DNA from 4 places in the Shewanella vaxholmensis genome. Region 1 is predicted to be linked to each of the others. Evidence: predicted binding sites of a transcription regulator. Region 1 holds the regulator's gene; each other region holds the start of a gene.
The links. The regulator MetJ, encoded in region 1, represses methionine synthesis genes. The targets are predictions, from matches to a motif close to TAGACGTCTAGACGTCTA.
Positions count from the first base shown of each region.

Region 2: metE (5-methyltetrahydropteroyltriglutamate--homocysteine S-methyltransferase) is a predicted target of MetJ. The motif match lies at 1,503-1,520, and genes of this name have one in related genera.
Region 3: metK (methionine adenosyltransferase) is a predicted target of MetJ. The motif match lies at 1,958-1,975, and genes of this name have one in related genera.
Region 4: serA (phosphoglycerate dehydrogenase) is a predicted target of MetJ. The motif match lies at 1,405-1,422, and genes of this name have one in related genera.

Region 1 covers NZ_JAUOEV010000010.1:151,231-154,421, forward strand. Annotated here, with positions in the region: gene Q4Q46_RS11025 (bifunctional aspartate kinase/homoserine dehydrogenase II) at 1-144, opposite strand, end outside; gene metB (cystathionine gamma-synthase) at 156-1,319, opposite strand; gene metJ (met regulon transcriptional regulator MetJ) at 1,532-1,846, shown strand; gene Q4Q46_RS11040 (sulfite exporter TauE/SafE family protein) at 1,928-2,671, shown strand; gene nrfD (NrfD/PsrC family molybdoenzyme membrane anchor subunit) at 2,777-3,191, opposite strand, start outside.
Region 2 covers NZ_JAUOEV010000010.1:37,432-40,622, reverse strand. Annotated here, with positions in the region: gene Q4Q46_RS10550 (HDOD domain-containing protein) at 1-424, shown strand, start outside; gene Q4Q46_RS10545 (LysR family transcriptional regulator) at 525-1,430, opposite strand; gene metE (5-methyltetrahydropteroyltriglutamate--homocysteine S-methyltransferase) at 1,631-3,191, shown strand, end outside.
Region 3 covers NZ_JAUOEV010000002.1:290,871-294,061, forward strand. Annotated here, with positions in the region: gene tkt (transketolase) at 1-1,573, opposite strand, end outside; gene metK (methionine adenosyltransferase) at 2,018-3,169, shown strand.
Region 4 covers NZ_JAUOEV010000017.1:97,822-101,012, forward strand. Annotated here, with positions in the region: gene Q4Q46_RS14985 (helix-turn-helix transcriptional regulator) at 1-351, opposite strand, end outside; gene Q4Q46_RS14990 (DUF2238 domain-containing protein) at 748-1,356, opposite strand; gene serA (phosphoglycerate dehydrogenase) at 1,511-2,740, shown strand; gene ygfZ (tRNA-modifying protein YgfZ) at 2,919-3,191, shown strand, end outside.

The DNA of each region.
Region 1 (3,191 bases):
GAAATTCGTGCTCTTACCCGCCGCAGAGACCACCACAAGGTCATCGCTATGACCGTGGGTTAACAGGATATGGGCGACTCGGCGATAACAATCGGCATCCGCTAAACTGGAGCCACCAAATTTATGTAAGTGACAACGTGCCATCTATTATTCCTCTACTGACAAGCCGCAACGGCGGCTAATCCTGCTTGAATATCTGCAACTAAATCGGCGGCATCTTCAATACCCACCGATAGACGCAATAGGGTGTCTTTAATGCCTGCCTCAAAACGCGCCTGCGGCTCCATGGCTCTGTGGGTCATAGTTGCGGGCACGGCCACCAAACTTTCAACGCCACCTAAACTTTCCGCCACGCTAAATAAGCTGAGTGCACCTAAAAAGGCCACCACTTCGGCCTCGCCGCCTTTGAGCTCAAAACTCAGCATAGCGCCAAAGCCTTGTTGTTGCTTGGCTGCAATCGCATGACCTGGGTGATCCGCAAGACCGGGGTAATAAACTTTGCTCACCACAGGGCTTTGCGTTAATACCTCAACAATGCGCTGGGCATTGGCTTGATGTTCACGAATTCGCACCGCTAAGGTGCGTAGGCCGCGCAGGGTTAAGTAACTATCAAAAGCCGATCCCGTTAAGCCTAACGTGTTCGACCACCAATGTAAGCTTTCGCCAATTTGTGCATCTTTGGCAACCACTGCGCCGCCAACCACATCGCTGTGACCATTGATGTATTTAGTGGTGGAGTGGATAACGATATCCGCGCCTAACAATAGGGGTTGTTGCAATATCGGCGATAAAAAAGTGTTATCGACCACCACCAGCGCGCCGACCCCATGGCTCGCCTTAGCAATAGCTTCGATATCCACCACACGCAATAACGGGTTCGATGGGGTTTCGAGCCACACCATCTTAGGATTCTGCGCAATGGCGGCGGCTAACGCTTGGCTGTCGGTTTGGTCGACCACAATGAGCTTAAACTGGCCTTTCTTCGCCAAGTTGGTAAATAAACGGTAGGAACCACCATAGCAATCATGGGGCACAACTAATAGGTCATCGGGGCCGAGTAAAGTAGTCACTAAGGTGATGGCCGCCATGCCAGTGCACGTCACTATGCCAGTGGCGCCTTTTTCTAATTGCGCTAATGCTTCGCCTAAAATGCAGCGCGTTGGGTTGCCTGAACGACTGTAATCGAATTCGCGGGGATTTTTATGACCATCGAAGGCGTAATTAGTCGACAAATAAATCGGTGGCACAACTGCGCCATATTGAGTATCGCTTTCGATACCCTGACGCACTGCCAGTGTGGCTAATTGACGCTCTGCCATGGGTGGACTCCTAAATTCGGTAGACTGATAGAGATGTCTGGACGTCTAAATGTACCTAAGCACAACGCCATCGTCAATAGGCGTTAAGACGTTTAGACGTCTAAACATAAAGAAATCTGTTTGCAATCACAAAGAAATAGTAGCAATAATTTGACTGTTGTTTGTAAGGGTTTAAAATCTGCCCCGAATTTAGCGTTATAACAGGTGAGTCAATGACTGAATGGAATGGGGAATACATCAGCCCCTATGCTGAACATGGCAAGAAGAATGAACAAGTAAAGAAAATTACTGTGTCTATTCCGCTCAAAGTGCTAAAAGTCCTCACGGATGAACGTACGCGTCGTCAGGTCAATAATTTGCGTCACGCCACCAACAGCGAGCTGTTGTGTGAGGCATTTTTGCACGCCTACACTGGCCAGCCATTGCCTAACGATGAAGATCTGTCAAAAGACAGCCCAGACAGTATTCCCGCCGAAGCCAAGTTGCTGATGGACGAGATGGGGATCGAGTGGGAAGATATGGAATAGCGACTCGTCGCTTTCAAAGTCATATCACAGTGCTCATCAATAGGGATCGTTAACGATCCCTTTTTGTTTATATGGAATCCTATGTTTTCTCTAATAGATCCACAGACACTCGCCTTAGCCTCGCTGGTCGTGTTTCTTGGCGCCTTAACCCAGAGCCTGATTGGATTTGGACTTGCGGTGGTAGCCAGTCCTTTGCTGTATATCGTCGACCCCGATCTCGTGCCCGGTCCCGTTATCGCCATGGGATTTACCATAGCATTACTGACCTTATTCCGTGAACGTGGCCACTTAGAATTCAATGGCTTGCAATATGCACTCTTAGGTCGCGTGCCCGGCGGTTTTATCGGCGCAAGTCTATTACTGTTTGCACCTCAGCCCATACTCGGGTTATCCATCGCCGCCATTGTAGCGGTCGCGGTGATCCTTAGCCTGTATAAATTCAGCCTACCCGTGAATAAGAAAACCCTCTTCGGCGCGGGTGTCGTCTCGGGGATTTTCGGTAATATTGCCGCTATTGGTGGCCCGCCGATGGCGATTCTATTGTCAGGCAAAGACGCTTCGCAGTTTCGCGCCGCCCTGTCGGCCTTCTTCATTTTTAGTTCCACCATAGCTATGGTCATTCTGGCGATCACTGGCTTATTAGAATTGAAGCACCTGTGGCTGTCGTTGATGTTGCTACCTTCAGTGCTTTTAGGGTATTTAGTCGCGGGGCGATTGGTGGGCAGTGTCGATAAAGACAAGACTAAAATAGCGACCTTAGTCCTGTGCAGTATCAGCGCCTTAGTGCTAACGGTGAAGTCGGTTATCGAGTTATTACCCCAATAAGCGTCCTGCTTGTACTGGCAAACCTTCTCAAGATTCAAACAATAAAAAAGCACTGACATTGCCAGTGCTTTTCTTTATCTATCAATATCTAAAGCCAGCTTACACTCAGCTTAAATAGCTTTGCCCTGCGTACACAATAAAGTGTCTTAAGGCGAGTACGCCCGTTAAGCTCGCACAAGCCACCATGATCATCGCGCCCTTAGTGTGGCGAGTCGCGGCGGGTAGCAGCATAAACAGCAATGGAATACCAAAACCTATACCGACAACGCCTATCCAGAACACGCTTGCCCATAACCCAGACGTTAACGATGCTAAGGCCGCAGCCGCCGCGCCGCCCTTGAAGTACAAGGCGCAGAACAACATGAACAGGAACAGAATTTCAATCGCCATCACAGGCAATTCTAAACCGTGCATCTTCACTAAAGTTTTGTCGTGGCTGTCAGTCTTAAACATCAGCAACGCCAGTACCGCATTTGCCGCAGCGCCCGCCGATAAACCCGACACTAAAAACAGCGCAGGC
Region 2 (3,191 bases), 110 kb from region 1:
GCGTCTCGATGAGCTGCCGCAGCCCTATAAAAAGTTGGTCCAAGGTTATTGGAAGTTGACTGAAGATATTGCAACGGATGCGGTGGACAGTTTAGCGGATATGGAAGGCGTCGAGGTTGATGCTGATGAAGTGCAAACCTTGGCCCTGTTCAGTGTGTTCGGCCAAATTATTGCACTGACCGCATTTGCCTATTTAAATGCTAATGCCGAACAATCATTCCCTTTAAGTGTAATCAAGTCATTGATTGATAATCAACAGCAGACATTAACCATTGAAGCGTTCGAAGCGTTAGATTTAGATCAGGATTTACGCCAAGAGTTTATGATTGCCCATAATTTGCGTCAGACCCGTAATTCGAATTCCCCTGGTTTAATCCTGCGCCGCGTATTGTCTATGCGTGGTCTATTGATGAATCCGCTGTAATATTTAGATGCGACAAATAACGGTTTGAACGAATAAAATAACCATTTAATTCAATAAAAAAGCCTGCATTCGCAGGCTTCTTTATTAGATTTTACCGGTATTAATTTGTCTTCTGCTGGCGAGATAAACCTTCACTCGCCACCAGTTGTAACCAATTTTGGATCAATGTTGAGTTAGCACTATGGCGGCGATAGGCGCCAAATAGAGGCCGTTTTAAGCCTTCTTGTCCTAGCTTTACCGTAGTAAGGCTTAAGCCGTGACCTTCATTTATCGACCAGTTCGGCAGGGCAGCGATACCATCTTTGCAGGCGATACGTTGCAATAACATCATGGTCAAATCACAGGTTTTTTGCTCACCCGCTTCTATGCCCGCAGGTTCTAAAAAGTGGCGATAAATGTCTAAACGCGTCAGCGGTACGGGATAGCTAATTATCGGTAAACGCGCTAATTGCTTAGGGGTGACATAGGGCTCTTTCGCTAGCGGATGATCTTTAGCAACCACTAACTTTACTTCAAAATCAAACAAATGCTGATAAGCAAGTGAATGCCCAGGCACAGGATCTGAGGTCAGCACTATATCCAGTTCGCCCATTTCTAGGGCATTGAGCGAGTCAAACAAGTGACGGCTCGACAAGTCTAACTCGGCTTGGGGATGTTCTTGTCTAAATTGCTCCATCACAGGCATTAACCAGCGAAAACAGCTGTGACACTCAATGCCGACACGTAACTGATTGGTTTCGGTTTCAAGGCCATTCTTAAGATCTGTCTCGGTTTCTAGCACCTTAGGCAAAATCTCTTCCGCGAGATGAAGCAGACGCGCACCTTCTTGGGTGAATGACAGCGGCTTACTTTTACGCACAAAAATAGGCGAGTTAATCCTTTGCTCCAACTCCTTTATTTGGTGGGAGAGGGCGGATTGAGTGACAAAACGTTTTTTGGCTGCGCCCGCCAAACTGCCACTTTCCTTCAGGGCCATTAAGGTTCGCAGATGTCTTAGTTCGATCATGTTCACTCCAGGTGAATTTCGCTCATGTTGTGCTTGAAATCAATTCGGTTGCTGGAATAGAGACTAACACAATAAACTTCTAGACGTCCAGACGCCCATTGTTATTTATCAAGGCGGAAATACTGAAAAGTGCCAAGAGAACACAATCTGGTGGGTGCAAGTGCCGAATTTGGCTTATCTCAAATAAAGGAAGATAGGGTATGCAATTAAATAGTCTTGGGTTTCCCCGTATCGGGCGTCGACGTGAATTGAAATTTGCCTTAGAAAAATACTGGCGTGGTGAGAGTACTCAAGCCGAATTATGTGAAGTAGCGAGTGAACTGCGCCGTACCCATTGGCAGTGGCAAACCGCAGCGGGCGTCGAGCAAGTGCCCGTGGGGGATTTTGCCTTTTACGATCAAGTATTAACCCTGAGTGCGACCTTGAATGCCATCCCTGAGCGTCATCGTGGTGAAGGCGCTATCGATCTCGATACTTTATTCCGCGTTGCCCGCGGCAGAGCGCCGACAGGCCAAGATGCGCCAGCCTCTGAAATGACCAAATATTTCAATACTAATTATCATTATTTGGTGCCAGAGCTGACGCAAAACCAAGAGTTTTCGATTGCTTACGAGCAGTTTTTTGATGAAGTCAGCGAAGCGCAAGCGCTAGGCTATAAAGCAAAACCTGTGCTACTCGGCCCTGTTAGTTACTTGCACCTTGCTAAAACTGTGGGTCAAGAGTTCGATAAGTTAAGTTTATTGCCTCATTTATTAACAGCTTATGCTGACATCTTGGCGCGTTTCGCCGCCCAAGGTGTGGAATGGGTGCAGTTAGATGAGCCTGTGTTGGCATTAGAGTTAGACGCGCAGTGGCAAGCGGCGATAGCAGAGACTTATCAAGCGCTAAGCACTATAAACGTCAAGGTTCTTTTGGCGAGTTATTATGGCGGTATTGTGCATCATCAAGCCCTAGTATCTGCCTTGCCTGTTGCTGGTTTGCACTTAGATTTAGTTACTGCGCCAGAACAACTGGCTGTGTTTGCAAATGCGTTGCGCAGTGAGCAAATTTTGTCGGTGGGCGTGGTTAATGGCCGTAACGTGTGGGCGGCAGAAATCGATTTGATTGCTGAGCGTATTGGCGCAGTGGCGCGTGATTTAGGCGATCGTCTGTGGATTGGCACATCATGTTCATTGCTGCACAGCCCAGTCGATTTAGATGTTGAAGTCAAACTATTACCTGTGCTGCGTAAGCAGTTAGCCTTTGCTAAGCAGAAACTGTTGGAATTGAGCAAAATTCGCCAATTATTGTTGGCGCCTAATTCGGATGAAGCACAAAAAATCAGTACTTTTTGTATCGCTCGTCGTCAAGCCAAAGCGCAGGCTGCAGATAAGCAAGTGATTGAGCGTGTTGCGGCATTAACCACTGCGGATTACGAGCGTGTCAGTGATTTCAGTGTGCGCCAAAGCGTGCAGCAGCAAAAATACCATTTACCTCTGTTACCCACCACTACCATAGGTTCGTTCCCACAAACACCGGCAATCCGCGGACTACGCAGCCGCTGGCGTAAGGGGGAGCTCAACGATGCGCAATATACAGAGCAGTTACAGCAAGTGACCCGCGATACTATCGAACGCCAACTAAAACTGGGTATCGACGTACTCGTGCACGGTGAAGCCGAACGTAACGACATGGTGGAGTACTTCGGCGAGCAGTTAGCCGGCGTTGGTTTTAGTAAAAATGGCTGGGTGCAAAGCTATGGCTCACGATGTGTTAAGCCAC
Region 3 (3,191 bases), on a different contig from region 1:
TGAGGTTTTGACGGCTGAAAATCAGTGACGTTGGCGCATTGCGACGTTGAATCGCAGCTTTCCAAGAAACCGCTGTTTCTGCCGCATCACATGGGCGCCATACGGCCATATTTGGCGTCATACGCAGGTTAGCTAATTGCTCAACTGGCTGATGCGTTGGACCATCTTCACCTTGACCGATAGAGTCATGGGTATAAACGAAGATGTTTTGAATGCCCATCAGCGCCGACATGCGGACTGCGTTACGGGCGTATTCCATGAACATCATGAAAGTTGCGCCGTAATTGATGAAACCACCATGCAGCGAAGCACCGTTCATAATGCCGCTCATGCCAAATTCACGCACGCCGTAGTAAATATAGTTACCGGCTGGATCGTCTTGAATACCTTTAGAACCTGACCACAGTGTCAAGTTAGAACCCGCTAAGTCAGCAGAGCCGCCTAACAGTTCAGGTAACATAGCACCGAAAGCACCGATGGCATTTTGTGAGGCTTTACGGCTCGCAATACCTTCGGCTTTGTCCTGTGATGCTTGCACGAATGCCTGCGCTTTTTCTTCAAAATCAGCAGGTAATTCACCTTTCAGTACACGGCGCTCATATTCAGCAGCCAGTTCTGGGTGAGCTGCGCTATAAGCCGCAAACTTCTCGTTCCATGCTGCTTCACGGGCAGCACCGGCTTCTTTGGCATCCCAACCGGCATAAACGTCAGCAGGGATTTCAAACGGTGCGTATGGCCAGCCAAGGAATTCACGGGCTGCTGCGATTTCCGCATCGCCTAATGGCGCGCCGTGGCAATCGTGGCTGCCAGATTTGTTGGGTGAACCAAAACCGATAATGGTTTTGCAGCAAATCATGGTTGGTTTATCGGTCACCGCTTTAGCCGCTTCGATAGCAGCACGGATTGCCGCGCTATCATGACCGTCAACACCGGCAATCACATGCCAGCCGTAAGCTTCAAAACGCTTTGGCGTATCATCGGTGAACCAGCCTTCAACATGGCCATCGATAGAAATACCGTTGTCATCCCAAAATGCGACCAGTTTGCCTAGACCTAAAGTACCGGCTAATGAACAGGCTTCGTGGGAAATACCTTCCATCAAACAGCCGTCGCCGACGAAGCAGTAAGTGTAGTGATCAACGATATCGTGACCATCACGGTTAAACTGTGCCGCTAAGGTTTTTTCAGCAATCGCCATACCGACAGCATTGCTGATGCCCGCGCCGAGTGGACCCGTTGTGGTTTCAACACCTGGGGTGTAACCGTATTCTGGGTGACCCGGGGTTTTTGAATGCAATTGACGGAACTGTTTCAGCTCTTCGATTGGTAATTCATAACCTGTCAGGTGAAGTAAAGAGTAGATCAGCATTGAACCGTGACCGTTAGAAAGGACGAAACGGTCTCTATCTACCCATTTAGGATTGGTCGGGTTGTGCTTAAGGAAATCATTCCACAGCACTTCAGCAATATCTGCCATACCCATTGGGGCGCCGGGATGGCCTGAATTTGCTTTTTGAACTGCATCCATACTTAACGCACGGATTGCGTTTGCGAGTACTTTACGGGAAGACATGCTCTCTCCTGCTTGTTTGTGGGGTCTAGCGGGCAATTTGGATGCATATTTTCCCCTACATGCCAGTGTGACGCAAACTAAAATTATCATTCACTCAGCAAAAGATGGCCGAATATATTCCCAAACAACCTGAAGATGCAGGATTCAGGTAGCTAGATATATAAGCTGCAGAAACAAGCTAGTCACTTTACTGGCGTTTACTTGAGTGGGCATAGCAAGGATCACTTGTAATGGAGAAATAAATTTATTAAAAATCGATTAGTCCTAATGCCATGAAATATAATAAAAATAACTTCTTTAAGACTAAATATAGTCGTTTTCAGGTCACAATCTGAGAGGATTTTTTCTCACTGGGGGTGATCGGCAATCGGATTTAAACTAAAATAGCCGTCTAGATGTAGATGCTTCTACACGTTTGAATGCTAACGACGAGATTTTCCTACTATGGCAAAGCACTTGTTTACTTCTGAGTCGGTCTCAGAAGGTCATCCCGATAAGATTGCAGATCAGATTTCTGATGCTGTGCTAGATGCAATTCTGGCTCAAGATCCAAAAGCACGCGTGGCGTGTGAAACTTATGTCAAAACTGGCATGGTATTAGTCGGTGGCGAAGTCACGACTTCTGCTTGGGTTGATATCGAAGAAATCACCCGTAAAACGGTGCGTGAAATTGGTTATACTCACTCAGATATGGGTTTTGATGCAGACTCGTGCGCGGTATTAAACGCCATTGGTAAGCAATCACCTGATATCAATCAAGGTGTAGACCGTGCTGACCCTGCTGAGCAAGGTGCAGGCGACCAAGGGTTAATGTTTGGCTATGCCAACAACGAAACCGACGTCCTAATGCCAGCGCCTATCACTTATGCCCACGCATTAGTGAAGCGTCAGTCTGAAGTGCGTAAAAACGGCACCCTGCCTTGGTTACGCCCAGATGCGAAAAGCCAAGTCACATTTGCCTATGATGATGGCAAAATTGTTGGTATTGATGCTGTCGTATTGTCGACTCAGCACAGAGATGACGTATCACAAGCCGACTTAATTGAAGGCGTGATGGAAACCATCATCAAGCCAGTATTACCGGCTCAATGGCTAAACAAAGACACTAAGTTCTTTATCAACCCAACTGGCCGTTTTGTTATCGGTGGTCCAGTAGGCGATTGCGGCTTAACCGGTCGTAAGATCATCGTTGACACCTACGGCGGCATGGCCCGTCATGGTGGTGGCGCATTCTCTGGTAAAGACCCATCAAAAGTTGACCGTAGCGCGGCATATGCTGCCCGTTATGTGGCAAAAAACATCGTTGCAGCAGGTCTTGCTGATCGCTGTGAAATCCAAGTGTCTTACGCTATTGGTGTGGCAGAGCCGACTTCTATCAGCATCGAAACCTTCGGTACGGGTAAAGTGTCTGAAGATTTGTTGATCAAGTTAGTACGTCAACACTTCGAACTGCGTCCATACGGTTTAACGGCCATGCTCGATTTAGCACGTCCGATTTATCAAGCGACTGCCGCTTATGGCCACTTTGGTCGTAACGAATTCCCTTGGGAAGCAACTGACAAAGCTGAAGCACTTCGCGCTGACGCGGGTCTATAATCGGTTTCGATTAAAACCCGTT
Region 4 (3,191 bases), on a different contig from region 1:
CACCATTTTACGCAAACCCGTCAACATCAAATCCAAACGTTGATCGGCAAACAACAGGCCACGAATACCGAGTAACATAGCCGACTCTTGATCTAAAGAGTCACGCTCAACTTGGTACAGCGCCACGGGGAAATGTGATACTAAGCGCGAAGCCAGTAAAGGGATCCCCTTGTTATCGAGTGCAGCGCCCTTTTGGGTGATCAGATAAAAACTTCGACGACTCTTATCTAAATCTAATTCCGCCGCATGCTTAACGATACGAGTTTTCAAGCCTATGGATTCAGCGAGTAACGCTAAATGACATGGTGCCGCCATTTGATGTAAAAAAACTAATTCATTAATTGTGCTCAATGACTCTCCTCCCTGAAAAGTATTTTCTATTAGCAAAATGGTATGTTTGACCAGCCTCTTTAGTTAGATTTTTAAACATTCCATTAACCTAGTTGATTCTGACTAGTTAAAGACTGAAAAACATCACCCAAATGTACTATTCCCTTTTAAATCCTAGTAAGTTCGACTAACTGACGGAATATAATTGGAATAACAGCATAAAACTCCATTAGGTTTAACCGACTCACGAAATCTAGTACTTTCAAACTATGAAGACACCCATCGAAAGTTGCAACACAAAAATAACATACAGGCAATAAGAAAGTGTGACAGCTAAATGCCATCACACTCATGTTAGAAGCTTTATGGAAGAATGAACTTATGACTCAAGCTGAAACAATCAGCAACTCACGGCCACTAGCGTCTGAGTTTAAGTGCTGCTATTTGCTTATCTTGAAAACGAGACAATAAAACGAGTGCGACAATTGCGCCAATTAATGCCATTAACATATCTGATTGAGTGTCCCACACATAGCCTTGGGTTCCCAAAAAGGCTTCAGCGCCTTCACCTGTTGCCACTGCAACCCACCATTCAATGAGTTCATAAAACGCCGAAAACGCGAGCACAAAACATGTGACCAAAAACGCACACCAAGCACCGGGTTTGACCGCTTGATTACGCAGCATAATTTCACGCGCTAACATGGCAGGGATAAAACCTTGCGCAAAGTGACCTAACTTGTCGTAATTATTACGTTCTGAACCCATCCAATGGGCAATCGTGTCGAATAATGGCACTTCAGCATAGGTGTAATGCGCGCCGACAAACAGCACACAGCAATGGGCTAACACTAAAACATACACCAGCGGCGTTAATGGGAAGCGTTTGCGGGTAAAAAATAGCAGTGGCACAGCCACTAATGCGGGAGCCGCTTCGAGCCACCAAGTGAAAGGATCTGCGGGATTTATTGCCGACCAAACGAGCACTAAGAGGTAAATAGCACACCACGCGATTTTGTTATTCAATGTTTCTTCCTCTTATGCGATATTGTTCTTAATTTAGAATATTAACTTTAGCCATCTAGCCCTCCACACTGAGTAAAAAAAGTGCTATTTTGGTGGGTGAAGGTTGTCAGCATATCATAAGAAACATTTCTATTAATTAGAGGGTACCCATATCATGGCGAAACATTCGCTGGACAAGGATAAGATCAAGATCCTGCTGTTGGAAGGCGTCCACCAATCTGCAGTCGATGTACTTGAGCGTGCGGGATACACCAACATCGAATACCACAAAGCCTCATTAGGCGATGAAGCATTAATTGAATCCATCAAAGATGCACATTTCGTGGGACTTCGTTCACGTACCCAATTAACTGCCGAGGTGCTGAAACGTGCCGAGAAGTTGATCGCGATCGGTTGCTTCTGTATCGGAACCAACCAAGTTGATCTTGCCACCGCCGAATCCCTTGGTATCCCAGTATTTAACGCACCATTCTCCAACACGCGAAGTGTTGCCGAACTCGTGATTGGCGAAATCATTATGCTGATGCGCGGTATCCCTGAGCGTAACGCCATCGCCCACCGTGGTGGCTGGATGAAAACCGCCGCTGGCAGCTACGAAGTGCGCGGAAAAACCTTAGGCGTAATCGGTTACGGTCATATCGGTACTCAGCTTGGTATTCTGGCTGAGACGCTGGGCATGCGCGTGGTGTTCTTCGATATCGAAGACAAACTGCCGCTAGGCAATGCACAACAAATTCATTCAATGGAACAATTACTGGCGCAAGCTGACGTAGTGAGCTTACACGTACCTGAAACCCCACAAACCAAAGACATGATAGGCGCAGCTGAATTTGCGGCGATGAAAAAGGGCAGCATCTTTATCAACGCATCACGCGGCACTGTAGTCGATATCGAGGCCTTAACAGTCGCACTCAAAGAGCGCCACCTTGCGGGCGCGGCGATTGATGTGTTCCCAGTTGAGCCGCAATCGAATGACGATGAATTTATCAGCCCACTTCGAGGTCTTGATAACGTATTGCTGACACCGCATGTGGGTGGTAGTACTGCTGAAGCCCAAGAAAACATTGGTATCGAAGTCGCTGGCAAGCTCGCTAAATACTCAGACAATGGATCGACCGTATCTGCAGTTAACTTCCCTGAAGTTTCGCTGCCTATGCATAAAGGCACCTCACGCTTACTGCATATTCACCAAAACCGTCCAGGCGTGCTGATCAAGATCAACCAAGCCTTCTCGGAAAAAGGCATCAACATTGCCGCGCAATATCTGCAAACCACCGCAGAAATTGGTTATGTGGTCATGGAAGTCGACACCCACCAAGCCGAAGAAGCTTTAGTGGAATTGAAGGCCATTGAAGGCACACTGCGTACCCGCGTGCTGTTTTAACTGCGTACCCGCGTGCTGTTTTAAACTTTAAACTCCACTCGCTTTAAGCCTATCGACTAAAGCACACATAATAAGGCGCACAGATCATTCACAGATATGTGCGCCTTATGCTTTTGAGCCAACTGGAATTCCGTTACAATCTAGCCTCTCACATCGTCTTTATTTTCAGGATCTCGCTATGACTATTTCAGTTTCTACGCCCCATTGGGATCTGGACGCTACCTTGCCTCCACTTATGCTTGCCAACTTATCTCATTTGGGCCTCATCAAAGTCGTTGGAGAACAAGGCCGCAGTTTTATCCATGGCCAAGTGACCACAGATATCAGCTCATTGGCCACAGATCAATGGCGCTGGGGCGCCCATTGCGATCCTAAAGGTAAAATGCTGGCCAGTTTCAGAACCTTTGCCATTCAAGATGCACTCTTTATGTTGATGCCAAAGGATGCCATC